Regions from separate parts of the Metabacillus dongyingensis genome, predicted to be linked through region 2. Evidence: riboswitches for the same ligand, from Rfam matches in the RefSeq annotation. Region 2 holds a riboswitch; each other region holds the start of a gene.
The links. Region 2 has a riboswitch for cobalamin ahead of K8L98_RS13630 (FecCD family ABC transporter permease). Riboswitches for the same ligand answer to the same signal wherever they lie in the genome.

Region 1: it holds a riboswitch for cobalamin, as region 2 does, so the genes downstream of both, K8L98_RS04570 (ribonucleoside-diphosphate reductase subunit alpha) here and K8L98_RS13630 (FecCD family ABC transporter permease) in region 2, are expected to answer to the same signal.
Region 3: it holds a riboswitch for cobalamin, as region 2 does, so the genes downstream of both, K8L98_RS16735 (DUF4430 domain-containing protein) here and K8L98_RS13630 (FecCD family ABC transporter permease) in region 2, are expected to answer to the same signal.
Region 4: it holds a riboswitch for cobalamin, as region 2 does, so the genes downstream of both, cobO (cob(I)yrinic acid a,c-diamide adenosyltransferase) here and K8L98_RS13630 (FecCD family ABC transporter permease) in region 2, are expected to answer to the same signal.

What each region holds. Positions count from the first base shown of each region.
Region 1 is NZ_CP082944.1:898,311-904,195, forward strand. It holds gene K8L98_RS04565 (ribonucleotide-diphosphate reductase subunit beta) at 1-483, opposite strand, end outside; gene K8L98_RS04570 (ribonucleoside-diphosphate reductase subunit alpha) at 499-2,775, opposite strand; cobalamin riboswitch at 2,974-3,156, opposite strand; gene dat (D-amino-acid transaminase) at 3,404-4,237, shown strand; gene nhaC (Na+/H+ antiporter NhaC) at 4,292-5,695, opposite strand.
Region 2 is NZ_CP082944.1:2,746,697-2,752,581, forward strand. It holds gene K8L98_RS13615 (hypothetical protein) at 1-337, opposite strand, end outside; gene yidC (membrane protein insertase YidC) at 1-29, opposite strand, end outside; gene K8L98_RS13620 (ABC transporter substrate-binding protein) at 459-1,460, opposite strand; gene K8L98_RS13625 (heme ABC transporter ATP-binding protein) at 1,502-2,284, opposite strand; gene K8L98_RS13630 (FecCD family ABC transporter permease) at 2,287-3,375, opposite strand; cobalamin riboswitch at 3,502-3,662, opposite strand; gene bluB (5,6-dimethylbenzimidazole synthase) at 3,668-4,324, opposite strand; gene K8L98_RS13640 (GHMP family kinase ATP-binding protein) at 4,419-5,285, opposite strand; gene K8L98_RS13645 (nitroreductase family protein) at 5,456-5,885, opposite strand, start outside.
Region 3 is NZ_CP082944.1:3,390,833-3,396,717, reverse strand. It holds gene K8L98_RS16745 (response regulator transcription factor) at 1-37, shown strand, start outside; gene K8L98_RS16740 (ATP-binding protein) at 34-1,839, shown strand; cobalamin riboswitch at 1,928-2,129, shown strand; gene K8L98_RS16735 (DUF4430 domain-containing protein) at 2,295-2,714, shown strand; gene K8L98_RS16730 (ECF transporter S component) at 2,729-3,244, shown strand; gene K8L98_RS16725 (cob(I)yrinic acid a,c-diamide adenosyltransferase) at 3,316-3,894, shown strand; gene sigX (RNA polymerase sigma factor SigX) at 4,192-4,728, shown strand; gene K8L98_RS16715 (hypothetical protein) at 4,725-5,867, shown strand.
Region 4 is NZ_CP082944.1:2,512,865-2,518,749, forward strand. It holds gene K8L98_RS12510 (ABC transporter substrate-binding protein) at 1-582, opposite strand, end outside; gene cobT (nicotinate-nucleotide--dimethylbenzimidazole phosphoribosyltransferase) at 616-1,671, opposite strand; gene K8L98_RS12520 (cobyric acid synthase) at 1,674-3,206, opposite strand; gene cobO (cob(I)yrinic acid a,c-diamide adenosyltransferase) at 3,190-3,738, opposite strand; cobalamin riboswitch at 3,868-4,051, opposite strand; gene K8L98_RS12530 (Dph6-related ATP pyrophosphatase) at 4,130-4,807, opposite strand; gene K8L98_RS12535 (M20 family metallo-hydrolase) at 5,043-5,885, opposite strand, start outside.

The sequences.
Region 1 (5,885 bases), 1.8 Mb from region 2:
ATTCGTGACAAACTCGTTCCGTTTTCTTAAAATGGGTTCGCTTCTCCAATATTCAAATACTTCATCCTGCACATGCTTCGGAACAATGCTTGACAGAACATAAGAGTATGAATGATTATGGATGACTTCCTGCTGTGCGAGCATGATCATCAATGCGTTAATGCTTGAATCTGTTATATATTCCGAGACCTTTCCTGCATAATCGGTCTGGATGCTGTCAAGCAGTGCGAGCAGACCGATGATTTTCAGAAAAGCATCCTGCTCTTCTTTTGATAATTGAGGGAACTGCTTAATATCGCCGGACATATTAATTTCAAAGGGTGTCCAGAAGTTTGCCAGCATTTTTTTATATTTTGCGTAAGCCCAGGGATAGGAAACATCGTCCCAGTTCAATACATTGGAGCTGCTGCCGTTAATAATGGCTGTGGACCGGTTTGGTGCCCCTGCATCCATAATTGACCTTGCTTTCAATGAATGTGTCATGATTTTTCTCTCCTTTTAGCTCGCGCAAGACTCACAGTCTTCTATGGCACTTGAAGTAGACCGGACATAATAGGTGGTCTTTAAACCTGCCTTCCAGGCTGATAGGTGCAAGTTCAGCAATTCTTTTGCTTTTATCGTGTTCTGTACATAAAAATTAAACGAAACCGATTGATCAATATGCTTTTGTCTTGCGGCATTCTGCCTGATGCTCCACATTTGATCAATGAAATAGGCTGACTTATAGTACCATGTGGTTTCGGCATTTAAATCTGGAGCAGTAACAGGTATTTTATAATCCTTTTTCTCTTCAGAGTACATTTTTTGGAAAATTGGATCGATGCTCGCTGTACTGCCAGCAAGAATGGAGGTAGAAGCATTTGGCGCCACAGCCATCAAGTAGCCGTTGCGAAGCCCTTTTTCCATAACCTGCTGTTTTAATTCATCCCATGGCATATTTTCCGAAGTGTAATCTCTGCTTTCGAAATACTCTCCGGTATGCCATTTTGATCCCTCAAAAACTGGATAGGCTCCTTTTTCAGCAGCAAGCTTCATACTTGCCTGGATCGTGTAAAAGGCAATCTCTTCATATAACTTGTCAGCATACTGTACGGCTTCTTCGTCTTCCCATTTCAGACGTTTTAAAGCAAGCAGGTGATGCCAGCCGAATGTTCCAAGGCCGACTGCACGGTATTTCTGATTGGTGAGTTTAGCCTGCATCACAGGTATGTCATTCAGATCTATCACGTTATCGAGCATTCTGACCTGGATGGTAATAAGACGCTCAAGCACTTCATCAGCGGCAGCTCTTGCAAGATTAATAGATGACAGATTGCAGACAACAAAATCACCCGGCGTTTTAACGGTGATGATTTTTCCGTCTTCTGTGAATTGCTCATCCATTGTCGTTGCGCTCTGATTTTGAGTTATCTCTGTACACAGATTGCTGCAATAGACCATGCCCTTATGTGAATTCGGATTGCTGCGATTCACTTCATCACGATAAAACATGAATGGGGTGCCTGATTCAAGCTGGCCTTTCATGATGCCTTTCATAATTTCAATAGCAGGTACGGTTTGTTTAGATAGATCAGGATGATTGACGCATTCCCAATACTTATCGCGGAAGGAGCCGAAACCTTTTCCTTCATCGTAAAAATCTTCTAAGGAATACCCCATCACTTTACGGACTTCATGCGGATCAAATAAATGCCAGTCGCCGCGGTTTTCCGCCTGCTCCATGAAAAGATCCGGCAAGCAGACACCTGTAAATAAGTCATGAGTTCTTAAACGCTCATCGCCATTATTCAGCTTTGAATCCAGGAATGAAAAGATATCTTTATGCCACACATCCAAATAGACAGCGATGGCTCCTTTCCTTTGACCGAGCTGGTCTACACTTACTGCCGTATTATTCAGCTGCTTCATCCATGGGATGACACCGGATGAGACCCCTTTAAAGCCTTTGATGTCACTTCCGCGGCTGCGGATTTTTCCTAAATAAACTCCGATGCCTCCGCCTGATTTTGAAAGATTTGCAATATCTGTATTGCTGTCAAAGATTCCTTGCAGACTATCATCTACTGTATCTATAAAACAGCTCGACAGCTGGCCAACAGGCTTGCCGGCATTTGAAAGCGTCGGTGTAGCAACGGTCATGTACAAATTGCTGAGGGCCCAGTAAGCTTCTTTGACAAGCTGCAGACGGTGCTCTGTCTTTTCATTGGCCATTAGCGTCATGGCAATGACCAAATAACGTTCCTGAGGCAGTTCAAATATTTTTTTATCAAAATCTCTTGCTAAGTAGCGGTCAGACAGAGTGCGAAGTCCAATATATGTAAACAGCTTGTCTTTTTCCGGCTGAATGATGGAAGAGAGGCTTTCTATTTCTTCATGTGAATAGGCGTTAAGCAAATGCGGACTGTATATGCCCTTATCAGTGAGTGTTTGGATTAAGTTCACAAACGAATCATATCCATTATGCTGATTGCGGTTGAATGCAGCTTCCTTATAAAGCTTTCTTAGATAAATGCGAGCACAAAAGTAAGTCCATTGAGGCTCAAGCTCACTAATATTGGAGAGGCCTTCGAGAATAAGGAGATTGGAGATTTGGGATGTTGTATATTCACTGCGGCCATCGATGCTTTGGATGATTCTTGTGCTGTAATCATCCAGGTCAAGCTCTTTAAAGTCGTGTCCGATTTCATCTATGAAATTCTTAATCCGTTTTTCTGAAAATGGGGATTTCTCAAGTGTAAGTTCATTAAAAATAATAGTTGCCATTGTGGTTGCCATTTGACATCCTCCTAAAAAATAATAAAAAAGCGCAAGCGCCATTATCAGCTTCTAGTTCTGAACGGGGAGCCTGAATTTTTATGCCTAAAAAAAATCCGCTCATGGGATCATGAGCGGATCAAACGATAGAATAACAGGGTGAAAGCAGTCCTGTTATTAACCATCGTTCCATCTCCTCAGTCCCCGAAGAATTCGAAACTATCTAGCAATCAAATGGCAGGTCTCCTGACTTGTGATCATTCTTCGCTGAGTCCTTCCCATACTTCAATCTCGTACAGTGGTAATCCCAGTTCGTCACACTTACAGTTGCGGGGACAGTTCCGGATTTGCACCGGATTCCCTTTTAAGCCAATAAATTGGCACCTTTGCTCGCTGTTGTTTTTCAATATGTAGTATTGTAGTTTTGATTAAATATCAATATGTTGTGTTCTTGGCTAATTTCATCATAATGGACAGGAAAAGAAATTTCAACTTAAATCTTCTGAAATTCAAATAAAAATGTAAAACCATTTTACAGACCAGCGTGTTTCATCATAACATAGGGAGAGGAAGTTTTTCATTCAATCACATTTATTCGATCCGATTTATTTTTGAAAACAGCTTTCAATCTAAATAAAGGAGCCTTCATATGTACATACTTTTAAACGGTGAATTTAAACAGAAAAACGAAGTATCCATTGACTTTGAGGATAGAGGATATCAATTCGGGGATGGTGTGTACGAGGTTATTAGAGTATATAATGGCTCATATTTTGCGATGAAAGAGCATATGGAGCGATTTGTCAGAAGTGCAAAAGAGATTAAGATTGTACTGCAGAATACAGCAGAGGAATTAACGGCGATGCTTAATGAGCTGCTTCGGAAAAATCAAGTGCAGGACGGCGCGGTCTATATGCAAATCACACGGGGCGTAACAGGGAGGAAGCACCTTTTCCCCGGGCAAGACGTTAAGCCTCAAATTGTGGCCTATCCAATTCCCTGTTCAAAACCTGCAGCAGAACAGGAAAAAGGAATTAAACTGCATTTGATGGAGGATGTCCGCTGGCTCCGATGTGACATTAAAAGTTTGAATTTGCTGGGGAATGTCCTTGCAAAGCAGGAAGCTTTTGAAAATGGTGCATATGAGGCTCTGCTGCACAGGGGCAAGCATATAACGGAAGGCTCTTCATCCAATTTTTACGGAGTAAGGAACGGTGTGATTTATACTCATCCTGCCAATAACTTGATTTTAAATGGCATCACACGGATGAAGGTCGTTGAACTGTGTGAAAAAAACGGTTTAACGCTAATCGAAGAAATGATCAAAGCAGATGATCTTGTAAACCTTGATGAAGCTTTTATTACTTCAACAACCAGTGAAGTCATTCCAGTTATTGAGATTGACTCAATGAAAGTCAATGGGGGAGTACCGGGTCCGGTTACGAGAGAACTTCAGCGATTGTTTGAGGAAATGATAGATTAAGATTTTCAGGATCATAATAAAAAAGGAAAGAGCTATAGCTCTTTCCTTTTTTTATTATGATGCAATTGATTCTAAGTTTGGTTTCCCGTTATTTTTACGTTCAGGAAGAAACCCGTACAAAATGCTGAACAAAGGAGAAAGACATAAAAATAATGCAAATGGGATGTATACGATGGCGTCAACACCAAGAGTCTGTGCGAAAAAGGCTCCGCTGACCCCCCATGGAACTAATGGATTGAAGAGTGTACCGCCATCATCAAGGGATCTTGATAGATATTTTTTATTGATATTCAGTTTTTCATAAACTCCCTTGTAGGATTGACCGGGAATAAAAATGGATAAGTATTGCTCACCTGTAACTAAATTGACTCCTATTGAAGAAGAAACCGTTGCAAGGATAAGCTGGCCCTTTGTTTTTACCCGACGTATCAAACCGTTCAAAAGTGTTTGAATCAACTGCAGCTTGTCCATTAATCCACCTAAAGCAAAGGCGATCATGATAAGTGAGATGGACCACATCATGGACTGCAGACCGCCGCGATTCAGCATATTTTGAACCATTTCTTGTTCAATGCTGAAAGTTGTGCCGTTTTGAAGAACATTTAAGAATTGGGCAAAAGTGGCATGATCCTGAAATAAGATTCCAGTTGCACATGCCGTGGCAACTCCAACTGCAAGAGCAGGAATGACGGGAACTCTTGTCATAGCGAGAACAATCACTATAAGGGGAGAGATTAACGTCCAAGCACTTATCTGCACATGCTGCTGCATCACAGAAATGATTTCCTCAATATTAGCCAAGGTTGCAGCATTTATGGTTAAAGTTGTCCCTAAATACCAAAAAATAATGGCTGTGATTAAAAAGGCAGGGCCTGTTGTTTTAGAAATATGACGAATGTGCGTAAAAATATTGACTGATGAAACACCTGCTGAAAAGTTTGTCGTATCAGACATTGGCGACATCTTATCTCCGAAGCATGCTCCGCAAATAACCGCTCCCGCAGCCCATGGGGCAGGAATCCCAGCGGCAACAGCAACTCCCATTAGAGCAACTCCAACTGTACTGACTGTTGTAAAGCTGCTTCCAACCAATAATGAAATAATCGTACAGCAAATAAGCGAGAGAATGAGCAGCGATCCTGGTTCAATCAGATTTAATGCATAAACCATAACAGTTGGAATCGTTCCGCTGAACATCCAGGCACCAATCAAAATTCCAATTAAAGCCAAAATGATAATAGGCTGTACACCTGACTGAACTCCCTTAACAAGACCTTCTTCAATTTCTTTCCAGGAAAACTTATAGATGAGAGCAATTCCGCTTAAAAGGACGAGACAAAGCATAAGCGGCAAGTGCGGCTCTGTTTTTAAATAAAATAAACTAATCAGTATAATGGCAATCATGGATATGAAAATCATAACTGATGATGCAAATGAAACAGTTTTTGGATGATTCATTAATTCTAATTCCTTCCTTTTATACTTAAACGCTTTTATGCTTTTGCGCATAAAAGTATTATATCAATCTATTAACTTATGTCAACTGGAGAAATTAGTAAGCAATTAGTCCTCTGTTCAATGAGAAATATTATATAGCTGCCTAATATGGACTTTTCCTTTCATGAATACAATTTTCACTTGCGGAAAC
Region 2 (5,885 bases):
CGTGAAATGAATGCAGCTTTCTTTTCCATTTAAATCCTCCTTGGTGTTTTCCATTTTGAGCTAAACTTCCAAGAAAGATAGTAGATGGTACATCATCACCTGAATCATACTGCCTCATTTGCATGGTAATCCAAAGTGAAATAGCATTTGTTTCATTTTGCATCCGCTGCGGGGAAAATTGATTCTCCTGCTCTTTTTTCATGACCGCCTTTAAAGAAGGATGCTTCTTTAATGATTGATTCAGCAAGTAGCCGAAAGCAAACATGGCTGCTACAGTAAAGAATAAGCTTAACAGCGATAAATATGGCGCCAAATCATGTGTAAATTCTAAGATCATCTGCTGCATTCACCTCCTTTTCATACTCTCAGTATATACTTATAAATAGGAAAAAGAAAGAGGATGACAATACCATGGCACGCCACATTGTTTATTATCCAACAATCATTTACTCCCTTTTTTACTCAAATTTCTCAGGATAAAATGCCCTTGCTAATGTATTAAGTGCTTGAGGGCCGCGAATTCCCTCTGCACCTGCAGTTAGCGGAAGAACCACAAAACGCTTGTTTTTGATAGCTGATACATCTTGAAGAGCAGGATGTGCTAACAAATAAGCTTTCTTTTGTTCCACTGTCGTATTTCCATAGTCCATAATGACAATCACTTCAGGATTTCGTTTCACAACCTCTTCCCAAGTTACGCTTGCCCAGCCTTTTTCAATATCGCTAAAAATATTGTGTCCCCCAGCAAGAGTGATAATATTATTTAAAAAGTTTTGAGCAGAAGTAAATGGCTCTTTTTCACCGCTATCATAAACAAATACGTTAACTGGATCTTCGATGTTGCCTAATTTCGTTTCGATATCGTTCATATCGGTCTTAATGGCAGTGATTAATTCTTCAGCTCTGTCTTCCACTCGAAAGATTTTTCCTATATTGCTGATGTCAGAAAATACATCATCCATGGTAGGTGCTACTATATTTGACGATTCATGAAGATATGCTTTAATACCAAAACTCTCTAGTTCCTCTATAGAACCAACCGCTTCTTCTTTATATGCACTTTCCCAGCCTGCATATACAAAATCAGGTTCTGCTTTTAATAAAACTTCCTGACTCGGATATTCATCAGCAAGGATAGGAACCTTTTCGTATTTTTCCTTCAGCTCCGGTAAAATTTCATCATCTAAATATGCAGTTCCTGCCATTGAATCTTCGAGTCCAAGTGCCAGCATAATTTCAGTAATATGCTGATTTAAACTTACAGCTCTTTTTGGAGCTTCTCTAAACTGAATTTTACGATCCAGATTATTAATTTCTATAACTTCATTTTCAGTTTCTTCTTGTGCTATATCGGTGTTCTCTTGTTCTCCGATCACTTCCGTTTGTTGATTGCAGCCAGAAATAAAAAGAAGCATACAAACCATTAATCCCATTCGTATTTTATCTATTTTAAATTTCATTTTTTCCTCTCCTTTTCCTATAACAATGTTTTTTCTGAAATCTAGTCATATAAAAGACTCTCCGACAAAAAAGTAATATGTGTCTTTTTTGTTAATGGATGTATATTGATATCTGCATTAACTCTGAAGATTTCCTTTAATAATTGTTTTGTCAGTACTTCTTCTGGGGAGCCGTAAGCTGCAATTTCTCCTTGGTGCATAACAAATATACGATCACAGTAATAAGCAGCTAGATTTAAATCATGTAATGCTGCAATAACAGTAATGTTTTTCAGCTTCTGAACTAAATCCATAATTTGTATTTGATGATGTACATCTAAATGATTGGTTGGTTCATCAAGTAAGAGTACCTTGGCTTCTTGTGCAAGAGCTCTTGCAATCATGACCCGTTGTTTTTCACCGCCAGATAATGAAGAAAAACTCCGCTGTTTGAATTCCTGCATTCCAACCTTTTCTAAGGCCAGGTCTATAATGTCTTCATCATGTTTTGTATCTGCTTTAAGAAAGCCTTTGTGAGGGGAACGGCCCATCAATACAATTTCTCTTACTGTGAAATCAAATGTGACAGGTGATTCCTGACTGACAATAGCGAGGTGCTGTGATAACTTACGGGAAGACATTTTATCTATATATTCACCTGAAAGAGTGATAACACCAGCATCTGGTCTTATCACACGAGACATATTTTTTAATAAAGTGGATTTACCGCTTCCGTTTGGACCAATAATACCTGCTACTTCACCAGAATGAATATTCAGATTAACTTCTTTAAGTACTTTTCGTTTTCCAATAGAAGCTGAAATATCTTTTATTGAAACATCCATGCTTAGCCCCCTCCTCCAAATGAATATGAACTCTTGCGTAAAAGCCAAATAAAAAATGGAGCACCGCAAAGAGCTGTTACGATCCCAATTGGCATTTCCTCGGGAGCAATGATAAGTCTTGCAAATAAATCAGCCATCACAAGAAATACAGACCCCATTAAAGCACTGATGGGGATATGCATTTTATGGTCAGATCCAAGGATGAGACGAACAATATGAGGAATCATTAATCCGATAAAACCAATGGCTCCACTGACAGCAACTAAAACCCCTGTTAGTAGTGCAGTAACTAAAATTAATATTTTTCGAAATACTTCTACGTTCAACCCTAAAGTAACAGCTGCCTCTTCCCCCATTAAGAGCAAATTCATATAGCGATACTGGCTCCAAATGAAAATAAAAACAATAACTGTTATTACAAAAGGTATAGGTATGTGCTTCCAGTTTGCTCCTGCCAAGCTTCCCATCATCCAAAACAACGCATCCCTTATCCCTTCTTGACGAGGTGCAGAAATGACGATGAAGCTTGTAAATGCAGATAGAATCATAGAAACTGAAATTCCAGCTAATAGGAGACGTTCAGTTGAAATTCTTCCCCCGACTTGCGACAGTAGAAAAACCAGAACAACTGAAAGAAGCGAGCCTAAAAATGCAGCAAGTGATAATGCATATTGTCCAAACATTGAAAACGCACCAAAGATAATGACTAGTGTAGCCCCAACAGATGCACCCGATGAAACTCCTAGTATATAGGGATCCGCTAACGAATTCCGAACCAAAGCTTGTATTGTTGTACCAGCGATAGTTAACCCGGCGCCTACAATTACTCCTAATATCACTCTTGGAAAACGAATGTTCCAAATGATATTCTCTTCTGCTTTAGACCATGTGACAGGAATCCATTCTTGTAAAATTGGAATTTTATAAGCTATGATTTTCCAAAATGTTGCCGGATGAATTGAAACAGGACCAACCATCACTGCAATCGTTACTACTGTGATAAGAGCAATGACTAAGAGCATAACAATGCTTATATGTTTGTAACCCCCAATGGCTTCCTGCTTATGACTATTAATAGAAATCAACTCCATTCTTCAAAAAACGCTCCTCTGATTCGAAATGCAGAAATTAAGACAAATAAAAAACGCCCACCTAAACCATGAGCGAACTTAAACTAAAACGAGAAAAAGGATACACTTAAAAGCACTCTCTCCATTCCCGCAGTAATAATAAAGGCAGATCTCCTGACTTATGCATCACCCTGCTTTAAGCACTTCCTATAAAATAAAACCATTTAACAGTGCGCGGGGAAGTTCTGGATTCACACCACATTTCCCTATTAAGTCCACCTTAGGACACCTTCACTTCTAAATAATTATTGTTTCAATCACCCTGATGTTTGTTTTCCCCCCATTTATTTTCATAGATAAGCTGTTCTAAAGGATGCCTTTTTTCCCAATTAGCTAATTCTAAAATAGGTTTCTCCGGATATTCATCCGTATAACCAATAGATAGAAGAGCGATAGGATCTATATGAAGAGGGATATCTAAAATGTCACGAATATCATTCTTTTTATAAAAACTTACCCACCCTAAGGCAAGCCCTTCAGCACAAGCTGCCAGCCACATATTTTGAATGGCACAGGCTGTTGAAAGAATATCTGTTTCAGGAATTGAATTTCTCCCTAATACATGTGAACCTCCTCTTGCTGGGTCGCAAGTTACACATATTGTGATTGGAGCTTCTTTTATACCTTCTACTTTTAAACCAAGAAATCTTGTTTCTCTTTCTCCATCATAATGAATAGCTAATGCTCGTCTTTCCTTGTCTGCTGCCCAAGCTAATTTTTCTTTTATTTTTTCAGATGAAATGATTATGAAATTCCAAGGCTGCATAAATCCAACTGAAGGTGCATGGTGAGCAGCGTTTAATATTCTATGTATAATATCTTTAGAAATAGGGACAGACAGAAAGCTTCGAATATCTCTTCTCTTGTAAATCACTTTATAAACAGATTCTTTTTCTTCTTTAGAAAACATAAAATTTCTCTCCTCTATTTTCTAAAAAGTTTTCACTATCTTACATTTTCCGGAATCCCGCAAAACTTCATTGTCAATTATTAAGTCAGTCTAATCAGTCTGATCTATGAAAATAATAGAAAGGTTTCATGTTAGGCTGATTGCTCAACTGGATAATACGTTTAGAAATTGTTTCTGCAATTTCGCCAATATTCTCAAAAGACGGATTCAATAAAACCCCTAGAACAGTGCCGCTGTGAGCGATGATAAGTCCTCCATCGTACTTTAAAGCAAAGCTTTTAAATTCACTAAAATAACGTTTTGGCAATATTTTTTGGTTTATACTGGCGCTTAGTGTCGCTGCTTGACAAACAAAAGACAAATCCTGAAATTCTATTCCTAATTTAACCAAATCATATGCCTTTGAGAAAACGGCTTGATCCTCCTTGCTATATCGTTTGGGCTGTCTGTTAAATTCAAGCGTATTAATTGTTCCTCCTAAATCCATTCCGATCAAAACGAAGGATGGTAAAGGACCTAGCGTCTCTATTAATTGTCCATGAATGTAGTCGTATGCAACCACCTCTTTATACATAACACCATCAGTAGGCTCAATCTCACTGGAAATCCGTGAGATGACCTCTTCTGACAAGGGTATGGAATAACTATCCGCAACAGCCTTCATTGCCGCAACAACATCAGCTGAACTACTGGCCAATCCTTTACCCCTCGGAATATTCGAGTTAACCTCCAAATGCCCTCCGCCTTTTAAATCAAACCATTGAAACACCTTTTTGCATGCCTCTACCGCTTTTGTATTTGAGAGTGATCCAGTAATCTCACCCATCTTGTTATGAGGAATAAAAACAGCGTTGCTCTTTAAAATTGGTATAGGCAGCGATATTAAAAATGGGCGTTCACATAAAACGCCTTGAACAAGTTCGCCAAACGTACCATTGCACCTTCCTATTCCCACCTTCATGCCAAAAACCCCTTTTTCCCATCAGCCAAACTATTAAAGGATACAAAAATACATATCTACATCGCTTAAATAGATGGGAGGTTTTGCTCTATTTTCTCCCTAACAAGAGACTGCCTTATTGTAGAATTGGGTTCAGCCTGTTGGTTCTTCCTTAAAATTGTCTCTTCTTTCTATAACCAAACCGTTTTTTCTTCAAAGGATGTTCTTGCGGAAGTCTTCATCTTCTTTAAAGCCTCTTCATCTGGATACCCAATAAATATATTCCCTATTATCTTCTTATTCTCAGGCGCACCAATGAACTGATACATCCGTTTATCATGAACAAGCCCCACGCCTCTTGTCCGCCACACAAATCCTAATCCCAGATCCTTCGCGGCCAGCCACATTGAATGAATCGCACAGCATACCGCATATTCATTATCTCGGGACGCTTCTTCATCCTCAGGAACGATGTCAGAAGTAACAACGATATGTACCGGTGTGTTCTTTAATACTTTGAGGGAACTTAGTACTAAATTCGGTTTTGTTGGAAAACGTTCTTGCAAAAACTCTTCTGCCAGCTTCTCATACCTTTTTTTAGCTTCACCTCTTATGACATAA
Region 3 (5,885 bases), 640 kb from region 2:
GGGAGTTGGATACAAATTTGAGGTAGGCAGTGAATGATGTTTTGGAAAAGCGTTGTCGGTAAACTGTGGTTTACCATTTTATTGCTCGTTTCATTTGTTTTATTAATTCTGACTGTGCTACTTCTGGAATTCATTGAAAATTATCATGTGGACGAGGCCAAACGGGAGCTTACACAATTAGCCAACAAAATCTCTGTTATTCTTGAAAAACATGAAGATCAAGAACTGGCGAGGTCAATCTCATGGGAACTGGCCGATGAGCTTACAAGCATCATCATCGTGGAAGATCAGAACAAATACTGGTTTTCACCAAAGAAATTTGACAGTACCCCTGTTTTTGAAATGGAGGATATTCAGAATGACAGCGAGCTGTCTAAAGTATTTGCAGATCAAAAAAATGTCAGCAAGCTCACCCAACTCTCCATTGAGCAGCAGATCAGTTCGGATAATAACGAGGAAGTGCTGGTCGTCGGCGTACCCTATGAGCTGAAAAATGGAGAAAACGGGGCAGTGTTTATGTCGCAGTCGCTGCTTGCTGTTCATGAAACAACAAAGCATACGACAAAATATATTCTGCTTGCGGCAGGTATTGCCATTGTATTAACAACGATATTCGCATTCTTTCTATCAACAAGAATCACTTATCCGCTCAGAAAAATGCGGGAAGTAACGCAGGAGCTTACACGAGGAAAATTTGATACGAAGGTGCCGATTTTAAGTCATGACGAAATTGGCGAGCTTGCCGTCGCGTTTAATCAAATGGGCAGGCAGCTGAAATTCAATATCAATGCACTCAACCAGGAAAAAGAACATTTAACCAGTATTTTAAGCAGTATGGCAGATGGAGTCATTACGCTGAATATTGACGGGACGATTCTCGTCACCAATCCCCCTGCTGAACGGTTTCTTCAGTCCTGGTACTACGAACAAAAAATGCAAATTAATGAGGGAGAGGAAATCCCTCCAGTAGCAAAAGAATTATTTCAAAGAGTTGTCAGCACAGAGAGAGAACACATAGTCGAGGTCAATCTGCAGGGCAGAAGCTGGGTGATGGTTATGAGCCCTCTCTATAACCAGTCATATGTTCGGGGTGCAGTTGCTGTTCTCAGAGATATGACAGAAGAGAGAAGGCTGGATAAGCTGCGGAAGGATTTTATTGCCAATGTAAGTCATGAGCTGAGAACGCCGATTGCCATGCTGCAGGGATACAGTGAAGCGATCGTCGATGACATTGCAAGCTCTGAAGAAGAGAAAAAGGAGATTGCACAGGTAATCTACGATGAATCGCTGCGCATGGGAAGACTTGTTAACGATTTACTGGACCTGGCAAGAATGGAAGCCGGTCACATTTCTCTGAATTTAGAACGAATCTCGATTCATGAGTTTATTGAAAAAATCAACCGAAAATTCCAGGGACTTGCAAGGGACAAAAAAATTACGTTAACCTCTTCATTTTCGATAGATGACCCTGAGTTTGTTTTAGATCCCGATAAAATTGAGCAGGTTTTGACGAATCTTATTGATAATGCGATCAGGCATACGCTTGAAGGGGGATCTGTTGAAATTCATGTTCAAACCGTTGCAGGCGGCATGAAAATAGATGTAAAAGACACAGGTACAGGTATTGTAGAAGAAGATCTGCCTTTTGTCTTTGAACGGTTTTATAAAGCAGATAAAGCAAGAACGAGAGGCCGTTCGGGCACGGGACTTGGCCTCGCGATTGCAAAAAACATCGTAGATGCCCATTCCGGCACGATCAATGTACACAGCAAGGTAAATGAAGGTACAGCATTCAGCTTCTATTTGCCTCGAAAAAGCGATCTTTCTGATAGAACGTGACGAAAATTCTTGTTTCATAAGGAACGCCTTATAAAATTACTGTTGAAGACCTGAGTCATTTTATGTAAAATAAGACTGAATTAAAAATCGTATATTTTGAGATATAGGTGCTTTACGCTTAATAGGGAATCGGGTGCAATGCCTGAACTGTCCCCGCAACTGTATTTGCCGACGAAACTTTGGTTAAACCACTATATAATCAGATGGCTCTCTTGCTGTTTATTATATGGGAAGGTTCAAGTGGAGAATGAAGCAAAAGTCAGTAGACCTGCCGGAATCTCTTACATTGTTTGTATTCTTCGGGGGTTGAGCATAGAAACGGCAGGATTTATGTTTCATTGCATACAATCTGTTTCTTATTATGCCGTTTATTAAGCCCATCTGCAGATGGGCTTTTTGTTTTGTGGTTTCATGTTTCACCAAATAGTTACATACAGATGAAGGAGAGATTAGTTGTGAATAAATTTTTAAGCTTACTGTCTGTTTTATTTTTAGCGCTGCTTGCAGCTTGCGGAAATACAGCAGAGGAGCCGAAGAAGGAAGCTCAGGGATCAGAGCAGGCCGCTGAAAATGGAGAAAAAGCAGAAGAGACAAAAGCTGTTGTTACACTGACTAAAAACGAAATGGCAGAGAAAGTTGATTCAAAAGAAGTATCTTTTGAAGAAGGGCAGACTCTGATGGATGCAATGAAAGCGAATTTTGAAGTGGAAGAAGCTGGAGGGTTCATCAGCGGAATTGATGGAATGATGGCAAGCGATAAGGATAAAACCTACTGGCACTTAATCGTAAATGGAGAAGATGCGATGACTGGTGCTAATGAAATCGAGCTGAAAGATGGAGATAAAGTAGAGTTCGATTTAAGAAAATATGAGTAATCCTGGATCACGTTATGACAACTAGAAGAATCAGTCTGCTTTCCCTGCTGATTGCTTTATCAGTTGTAGGGCGAATGGCCTTTCAATTTGTTCCGAACGTCCAGCCAATGACAGCGATTATTCTGATTACTTCAATCCTAATTGGTCCTGTAAATGGCATGATTGTAGCCGTATTAGGCTGCTTCTTGAGCAATTTGCTGCTCGGAATGGGAACATGGACAATCTGGCAAATGCTCGCATGGGGTACACTCGCGTTATTATCAGGTTTTTTAGGCAAATTTGTGAAATCAAATCGTCTGATCATCTTTACACCCATTTCTGTATTGTCGGGTTATCTTTTCGGGTTTGTTGTATCACTGAATATGTTTGTATTAACTGACCATGGCTTAGCTTATTACCTTGCAGGCTTGCCTTTTGATACAGCACATGCAATCGGAAATGGAATTTTCTTTCTTCTGCTTTATCCTGTTATGCGAAAAACGTTTGAGTATTACTTGAATAAGAAGGATTATGGCATAACAATGCAATAAGAAAAATGGTAAAATAAAAGAGCGATTAGATTCGCTCTTTTTATTTTAAACCCTAAAGGAGCTGCTTAAAATTGAATCTGTATACGAGAACTGGCGACAAAGGGAAAACAAGTATAATTGGCGGCCGTGTCGACAAAGATGACTTAAGAGTCGAGGCATACGGCACAATTGATGAAGTAAATTCATTTGTCGGACTTGCCATGACGTGGCTTCATGAAGAAAAACTGATTGACTTGTATCATGAATTTGAAAAGATCCAGCATGAACTGTTTGATTGCGGCAGTGATCTTGCGGTTATACATGGCAAACAGAAGCATCCCTATAAAACAACAGCTGAAATGATTGCATTTTTAGAAGAAAGAATCGATCATTATTCTGCTGAAGCTCCTCCGCTGCAGCGATTTATCCTTCCCGGAGGCACACAAGCAGCATCCGCGATACATATTGCAAGAACAGTAGCCAGAAGAGCTGAACGCTGCATCGTTTCCCTGCAGAAGCAGACGGAGATTAATGAACACGTATTAACATATATGAATAGATTGTCAGATTACTTCTTTGCTGCTGCAAGAGTCGCGAATGCGAGGCTTGGCTCTAAAGATGTAGAATACGAAAGAAGCGCAATCGTATTTACGAAGCCTAAACAATCATAAAATAGCTGGAAATAAAGGAAGGGAGCACCTTCCTTTTTATACGTTCAGGAATTTATAAAAGTCAAAAGGCTGTGGATTATATAATAAAGATATCTGCGTTCGGAGCCGGCGCCGATGCCTAGATGCGTGTCAGAACGAATCCGCCAAAAAAGTCACAAACGGACTTTTCTTGCGGATTCTTATCTGTCATGCTTGAGCTAAACGGGCGCTTGAACTTTTCTTGAACAGATATATAGTGAATAATATGTAACTTTTTATAAAACAAAATCGACTAATGGTGTGATCGGAGGTACATTCATGGAAGAGGCCTTTCAGAGGATCTATGAAAAATATCATGGAGATATTTTTCAATTTTTATTTTATATGGTAAAAAATCGTGAGCAGGCTGAAGACCTCGTTCAGGAAGTATATATCCGCATTTTAAAATCCTATGACAGCTTTGAAGGCAGAAGCAGTGAAAAAACGTGGATTTTTTCTATAGCAAGGCATGTTGCCATTGACTTTTTCAGAAAGCAAAAAACATTGAAGCAAAGAATTCTTGAAACATTTGACTGGGACCGGCAGCAAATAAAGGATGTTCAGCCATTGCCTGAGGAAATTGCCGCTCAAAATGAAGAATTGCAGGGAATTTACCGTTCTCTTGACAGCTGTACAGTAGATCAGCGCTCTGTCATCATTCTCCGTTATCTTCAAGGGCTGTCCATTGCTGAGACTGCGGCTGCACTTGGCTTTACTGAGAGTAAGGTGAAGACCACACAGCACAGAGCATTAAAAGCATTAAAAAAACATTTGGCAGACCATAATGTGAGGGAGGAGGGGATTTTAAAGGGATGAACAAATCAAATTGGAATGAAGAACAAATTGCAAAAGCCATAAAAAAGCTTCCGGTGATTGAAGATAAACGGACTTCTGCCGAAATTTATGCCCGATTGCCGAAAAATGAATATAAACACAGAAAGCCCTGGGTGACACCTGCTTTCGCAAGCATCGCCGCACTTTTAATTCTCTTATTGATATCGCCATACTTCCTTAATCAGCTCGGAGTAAATGAAAGCAAATCAGATTCAAGCATGGACAAAGCAAGTTATGAACAAGCAGAGCAATCCATCCAGGACTCAAGTTTAAAGAGTGAATCTAACCTTTACGTTCAGTCTGAAAAAACCACATTTGTTGCCCGTCCCGAAGACCAGGTTTCAATTGTCACTCTTGCATATCCTGATCAGCAAGTTCAAAACATGATTCCAGTCAGCGTTAAAATGGAGAAGAGTGAAGATTATCTGAATTTATTTCAATCGGCTCTTTCAGCATTTGATCCAGCACAGCTCGGCTTGAGTTCTTCTTCTTTAACGGGAACTAACCTTGATTATGCGGAAGGGACGACTTCTAAGCTTTTAATCGACGTGAACGAAAATTCTTTTGCTCAGTCCTCTTCAGAAACAGACAACAAACTTTTTACTGAAGGCATTGAAGAGTCTTTCCGCTGGCAGGGCGTGGAAGAAGCAGAGTACTATAAAAACGGAGAGAAAGGAATAGAGCTTGGTGCATATGGCTTCCAGGAAGGGATGAAACTGGACAAATTCAAAAGAAAAGCTTATTTCCTATATCAGGAGAGCATAGAAGCGCCTAAACTCCTTGCACCTTCCCTTCTCCCATTCGAAAAGCTGTCTGAGGCATTGTCCGCAATGAAAGGCAATGGAACGCTCGGGCTTAAGCCTGTCATCGAAAAAACAGTGGTCATTAAAGAGATTGAAGAAAAAAATCATAACGTAACAATTGAGTTTACAGATGAATCAACAATTGATGATAATGAATCAGATACTCTGATGCTTGAAGCCATTCTCATGACAGCTAAAGAGTTTGGATATGAGAATGTGAAGTTTGAAGGAATAAATGTAGACAGAGTCGGAGATATGAATGTTACAGAAGCAGTGCCTGTGCCATTTTCTCCAAATCCTGTAGAATTAAATGAATAAAGAGATGTGAAGACCGCA
Region 4 (5,885 bases), 230 kb from region 2:
AACTTTTGCATCCATATCTGCAATGATGCTGTCTGCTTTATCTAACGTGCCTGTTGCCTTCCCGACAGTGCGGATGGCTTTGTAAACCTGGTCGAATGAATTTTGGGAGCCGACAATAAACACCTTGATGCCTGCCGCTTCAAACTGTTTGATGATTTCCCCGTGATTTTGGGCATGGTACTCCTGAAGAAAAGCTACATCCGGCTGCAGAGCAATGATTTTCTCTGCATTAAGATCCTGTGCTCCTACTTTTTCCTTTTTTGAAACGGCTTCGGGATAGTTGTCATAATCAGAGACACCGACGATTTCCTTGTCCAATCCAAGTGCAAAAAGCATTTCAGTCGTGCTCGGTAGCAGCGAAACAATTTTCTCAGGTTTTTCCTCTAGCGTTATTTCTTTTCCAGCATCATCTGTGACTGTTACTGGGTAAGCTTCTTCCTTTTTTTCAGCCTGCTGTGTTTGTTCCTTGCTCTTGCTCGCTTGCTGTGTCTGTTCTCCCTGTGTACATCCCGAGAGAATTCCTGCCAGCAAAAGCAGCATTAGGGCAATACGATGAAAATAGGTGCCGAAAGATGTTTTCATTTGTTTTCTCCGCCTTTTATGTAATTGTCTTTTTTATTTTATTGTACGTTCCTTTGATACACCTGCCGTATCAAAGGTTGCCATCCCTTTTACCATTTCAGCGGCTGCTTCAATCAGCGGGTAGACAAGCACAGCTCCGGTACCTTCGCCAAGCCTCATCCCCAGTGACACCAGCGGCTTTTTCCCGAGCAAATTCAATACATGAAGATGTCCCGGTTCAACCGATAAATGCCCGGCAATCATATAATTACGCACATGCCGATTTAATTTTGAAGCAACGAGCGCAGCCGTTGTGCATATAAATCCATCTAAAATAACCGGAATTTTTTTAGATGCTGCGTAAAGCATGGCGCCTGTCATCGCTCCGATTTCAAAACCGCCTACCTTAGAAAGAACATCGATCGGGTCATTGGCGTCAGGCTTCAGCTTATTTAGAGCTTTTTTAATAACCTCGGCTTTATAAGCAACCTGCTTCGACTCAATTCCTGTTCCTCTTCCCGTGATATCCTCAGGCTTTAACACGCTCAGGGCGGCTGCAATGGCACTGCTTGATGTTGTATTGCCAATGCCCATTTCTCCTAGGATCAGGAGCCTTGCGCCATTTTTTATCATAGCTTCAGCCCTTTCCATTCCCAATTCCAGTGAACGGATTGCTTCCTTTCTTGTCATGGCAGGTTCAACCGCGAAATTTTTTGTTCCATAGCCGATCTTTTCAGAACGGACTCCCGGAATATCTGTTTTCACTCCTGCATCTACGATTTCCAGTAACCCATTTATCCGTTTTGTAAAAACGTTTATGGCTGCCCCTCCGCTCAGAAAATTGTTTACCATCTGAGCAGTCACCTCTTGAGGATAGGCAGAGACCCCTTCCTCTGCTACTCCGTGGTCTGCAGCAAAGACGATTACACCCGGGGGAAATACTTCAGGTTTTACATCAGTTGTGATTTCTGAAAGCTGCACAGCAATTTTTTCTATTTCACCAAGGCTGTTCATTGGCTTTGTTAAGGAATGTATGTAGGCTAATGCTTCAATCCCTTTTTGTTTACTGACAGGCTCTATCGCATCTATCTGCTGATAAATATCAATCATTTCTATTTCACCTCCTTATAAAAAAACGTTTTCATTGCTGAATATATCTTTTTCATTTGAATAGAGCCTTTAACGTGGGCAGCAAGTCTGTCGTATTCGCTTTCTTTAAAAGCACGAAAGCGGAGCGAGCGCTCAATCGGCTTCAGGCCTTTTTTCTGACGGAGCTTATTCAAATAAAGCCATCTGAATTCATCGTTATGAAAAACATCATGCAAGTACGTGCCGAACACCTGGCCATCTCGAGCGGTACAGCCTTCCTCTGTTCCGGAGAGGACTGAAAAAGGTTCTGCTTTCCTTGTTGATGCTGTTTGTCCCATATGGATCTCATACCCTGATAAAGAAATTCTGCCAAAATCTTTTAGTGAGCAATAGCCCTCAGAGCGGATGGTTTTCTTTTCGGATAAGATGGTTGTATTTACAGGGAAAATACCAAGTCCACCAAGTTCCTGATGATCTGATTCAACGCCGTTTGGATCCATCAGCTTTTCGCCGAGCATTTGATAGCCTCCGCAAATGCCTGCTAGTTGAGTTCCTTTTTCATAAGCAGATCTTATTTTGTCAAAGAGTCCTGTTTGCTTAAGAAACAGCAGGTCTTCAGCTGTGTTTTTGGTTCCAGGCAAAATAATGAGATCAGGATTTCCAAAATGCACAGCTTTTTTAACAAAACGGATATTCACATCAGGCTCCAGTCTTAACGGATCGATATCTGTAAAGTTGGATAATCTCGGATATGAAAGAACAGCTACGTCAAGTTCTGCATCGTGATTGGTACCATTTGAATACTGGCTTAAAACAAGGGAATCTTCCCCATCTATTTCAAGGTCAGGCAAAAATGGAACAACTCCAAGTACCGGCAGCCCCGTATATTCTTCAAACCAGTCCAATCCCGGCTGAAGCAGTGAAAGGTCCCCTCTGAATTTATTGATGATGACACCTATAATCCGCTTCCGGTCACACTCGCTAATGAGCTGAAGGGTCCCGACCAGACTGGCGAAAACGCCTCCTTTGTCAATATCTCCGATTAAAATCACTGGAGCTTCTGCAATTGCTGCTACTCTCATATTGACAAGCTCTCGGTCATTTAAATTAACCTCTGCAGGAGAACCTGCTCCTTCTATCACAATGACCTCGTATTTGTCCGACAGTTTCATCAGCGATTCTCTAATCGCCTCAAGACCTAATTGGAAAAAGTCCTCTCTGTACTCGGATGCCTTCATATTTGCATAGGGCTTCCCGTGAAAAACGACCTGAGACTCCATATCTTTTGAAGGTTTAATTAGGATCGGATTCATATCAGTTGTGGCTTCAATTCCGGCAGCTTCGGCCTGAATTCCCTGAGCTCTGCCTATTTCCTTGCCATCACTGGTAATGTAAGAATTCAGAGCCATATTTTGTGATTTAAAAGGCGCTGTTCTATAGCCGTCCTCTCGAAATATCCGGCATAGTGCCGTAACGAACATGCTTTTTCCAGCGTCTGAGTGTGTACCCTGAATCATCAGTTTTAATGATTTTGGCTCATTAGTATTCAATTCCATAGATGGCATCTACACCTTCTTCGTAGTAATGCTTTTCCACATTGATAACAGACACAAGGTCAGCGATTTCCTTTATTTCATCCTTTGCATCTCTTCCTGTCAAAACAATATGAACATGATTTGGGCGGTTTTGAATCGTATGTATGACATCCTCAATAGGCAGCACGTCATCGATCGGAAACGTATGAATAGCAAGCGCATTATTGATTTCATCAAGAATGACGACATCATACTCTCCGCTCAAAATCTTTTCCTTGGCGATTTGCCAGGCTGATTTTAAAGCTTTCCGGTGCACATCTGGTGTTTTAGTCCAAGTGAATCCTGCTCCAAGCTGATGGATTTCAGCACCGTTGAGTTTTTCAAGCACGTTTTTTTCACCGTAGGTTCTCTCAGGTGATTTTATAAACTGCAGGATGGATACTTTCATACCTCTTCCAATCGCACGGACAGCAAGACCGATGGATGCTGTTGTTTTTCCTTTGCCATTACCCGTATAAACAAGCAATCTTCCTTTTTGATCTTTCCCTGTCATTCACTCATCTCCTCTTTTCGTCTATAAACATAAAAAAGACCTTGAACTGAATGGAAGTCAGTCAAGGCCTTTAATAAGCAAAGTCATACACACTAAGGGTACCTGACTTATTCTTCCCACCGAAAAACAAGCAATCAATCATTAAAAGCAGGTCTCCTGGCTTTGCGCTTCATTTTCTATTGAACCTTCCCAACTTGAAAAGTCAGTGGCGTTTCAACTGAATCTGCGCTTACAGTAGCGGGGGCTGCACCGGATTCTGACCGGTTTCCCTATTATCCTGATCTCATCAGGCACTTTTAAAGAAATCATATTTTTTGTTCATTGTAATCTATAAATCTGGAAATGTCATCAACTTCTTTTTTGTAGCTGAAAATGAACTCATTAAGTCAGGCTATTTCTCGATTAGGCTTAAATCCTCCAGCTCCAGGCGAGTTGTTGTTTCCATTTGAATTCTCTCGCCAAATTGCAGTTTGATCAGTCTTTTAAATAGCGGCCCATCATACACAAAGGTATGATACTCTCCTGCCTCACCCATTGGACATATCGGTGTGGACTTCATTCTTTCTATTAGCTGCTGATCAATTTCCTGGCCGAGCCATGTGTCATCAAGCACATTATCCTGAGTTCTGATGATGACTGCTTTGTATCCGCTATCTGCAAAATCTTGAAGGGCTTGCGCAGCTTCATCCTTCTTCATCCATAACGGATACAGTGCTTCTAAGCCAGCTGAGTCTGCCGTATTTTCTCCCCAGCTGCGGTGTTCATCAAGATATAAATCTCCGAAAGCTGCGCTAGTAAGTTGATATTTATTCTTCAAATCTTTAAGTGAGTCTATAAAACTTTGAGTATATCCCTTAAATGTGCATCTAATAAAATGCACAGGAATACCTAAGGCTTCGCTTTGTTTTAGTATTGCTTCCATTTTCTCGCCATGTCCGAACGTTCTCTCTAGCTCAATAGGTACAGTGGTTATAAGACATGCAATTTCATGACCTTGGCCAATGAGCATATGCAGTGCCATACAGCCATCTTTGCCGCCGCTCCATGATAGAGCAATTTTTTTCTTCATTTCGATACACCGCTTTCAATCTTTTTTATGTATTCTTTGTCTGACTTTTTCCATTTTGATTATGATTCATAAGGAATCTTAAGTCAAAAGAAATTGCTGCCTTATTTGACATGGATGTATTAAAATACATCAAGTTGCTTCTAAAGGCCGGTATTTTTCTATCAAAAAACACCAAAATGAATAATTATCCACTTTGGCGCTCTTTATATAGCTTTACCATTACTATTTTCATTATTTAATCTAAAGCCATTTTCATAGCCGTTCTGTATAATAGCTCCGTTCCAATTGAGATATCCTCCATCGTTGAATACTCTTTAGGATTATGGCTGATACCGTCTTTACAGCGGACAAAGATCATCCCATACTCACATTCGTACGACATCGCTAATGAATCATGAAAAGGTCCGCTCATCAATTCAATCGGATTCAGTCCGATATGTGAACTCTCATTTTTCATTATCTTCATGATTCTTTCAGAGCAATACCGCGGTTCACTATTTGTATCTTCTGAAATGGTATAAGTTAATCCATGCAGTTCAGAAATTGTGTGGATTTTTTTTCTCAGCAGATTTTCAATAAAATCGCGTCTTTCAATCTCAATATCTCTTAAATCAATTGTAAAGCTGACTTTTTCCGGAATGATATTTCGCGAGTCTGGGAAGATTTTCATGCTTCCGACTGTACCGACTGTAGGCGCAGTGACATCCTCGCTTGTTAATTCATTAAGGGCAACAACAATTTTTGCAGCTCCTACAAGCGCATCCTGCCTCATATGCATGGGAACAGATCCTGCGTGTCCTGCAAAGCCCTCAAGTTCTACCGTCAGCCATAATGGTCCTGATATTCCTGTAACGATTCCAACAGGTGTATCTTTTGCTTCAAGAATCGGCCCTTGTTCAATGTGGAGCTCTATAAATGCGGAAATGCCTCCAGAAGGATATTCTGAGTCCTTAAATTTTTCGGGATCACATCCAAATTCAATCAATGCCTCTTTTCGAGTGATTCCACTTTTATCTGTCCGGTCTAACTCCCCTTCTTCCAGTTTGCCGAGGATACCCCTTACTCCAAACAACCCTTT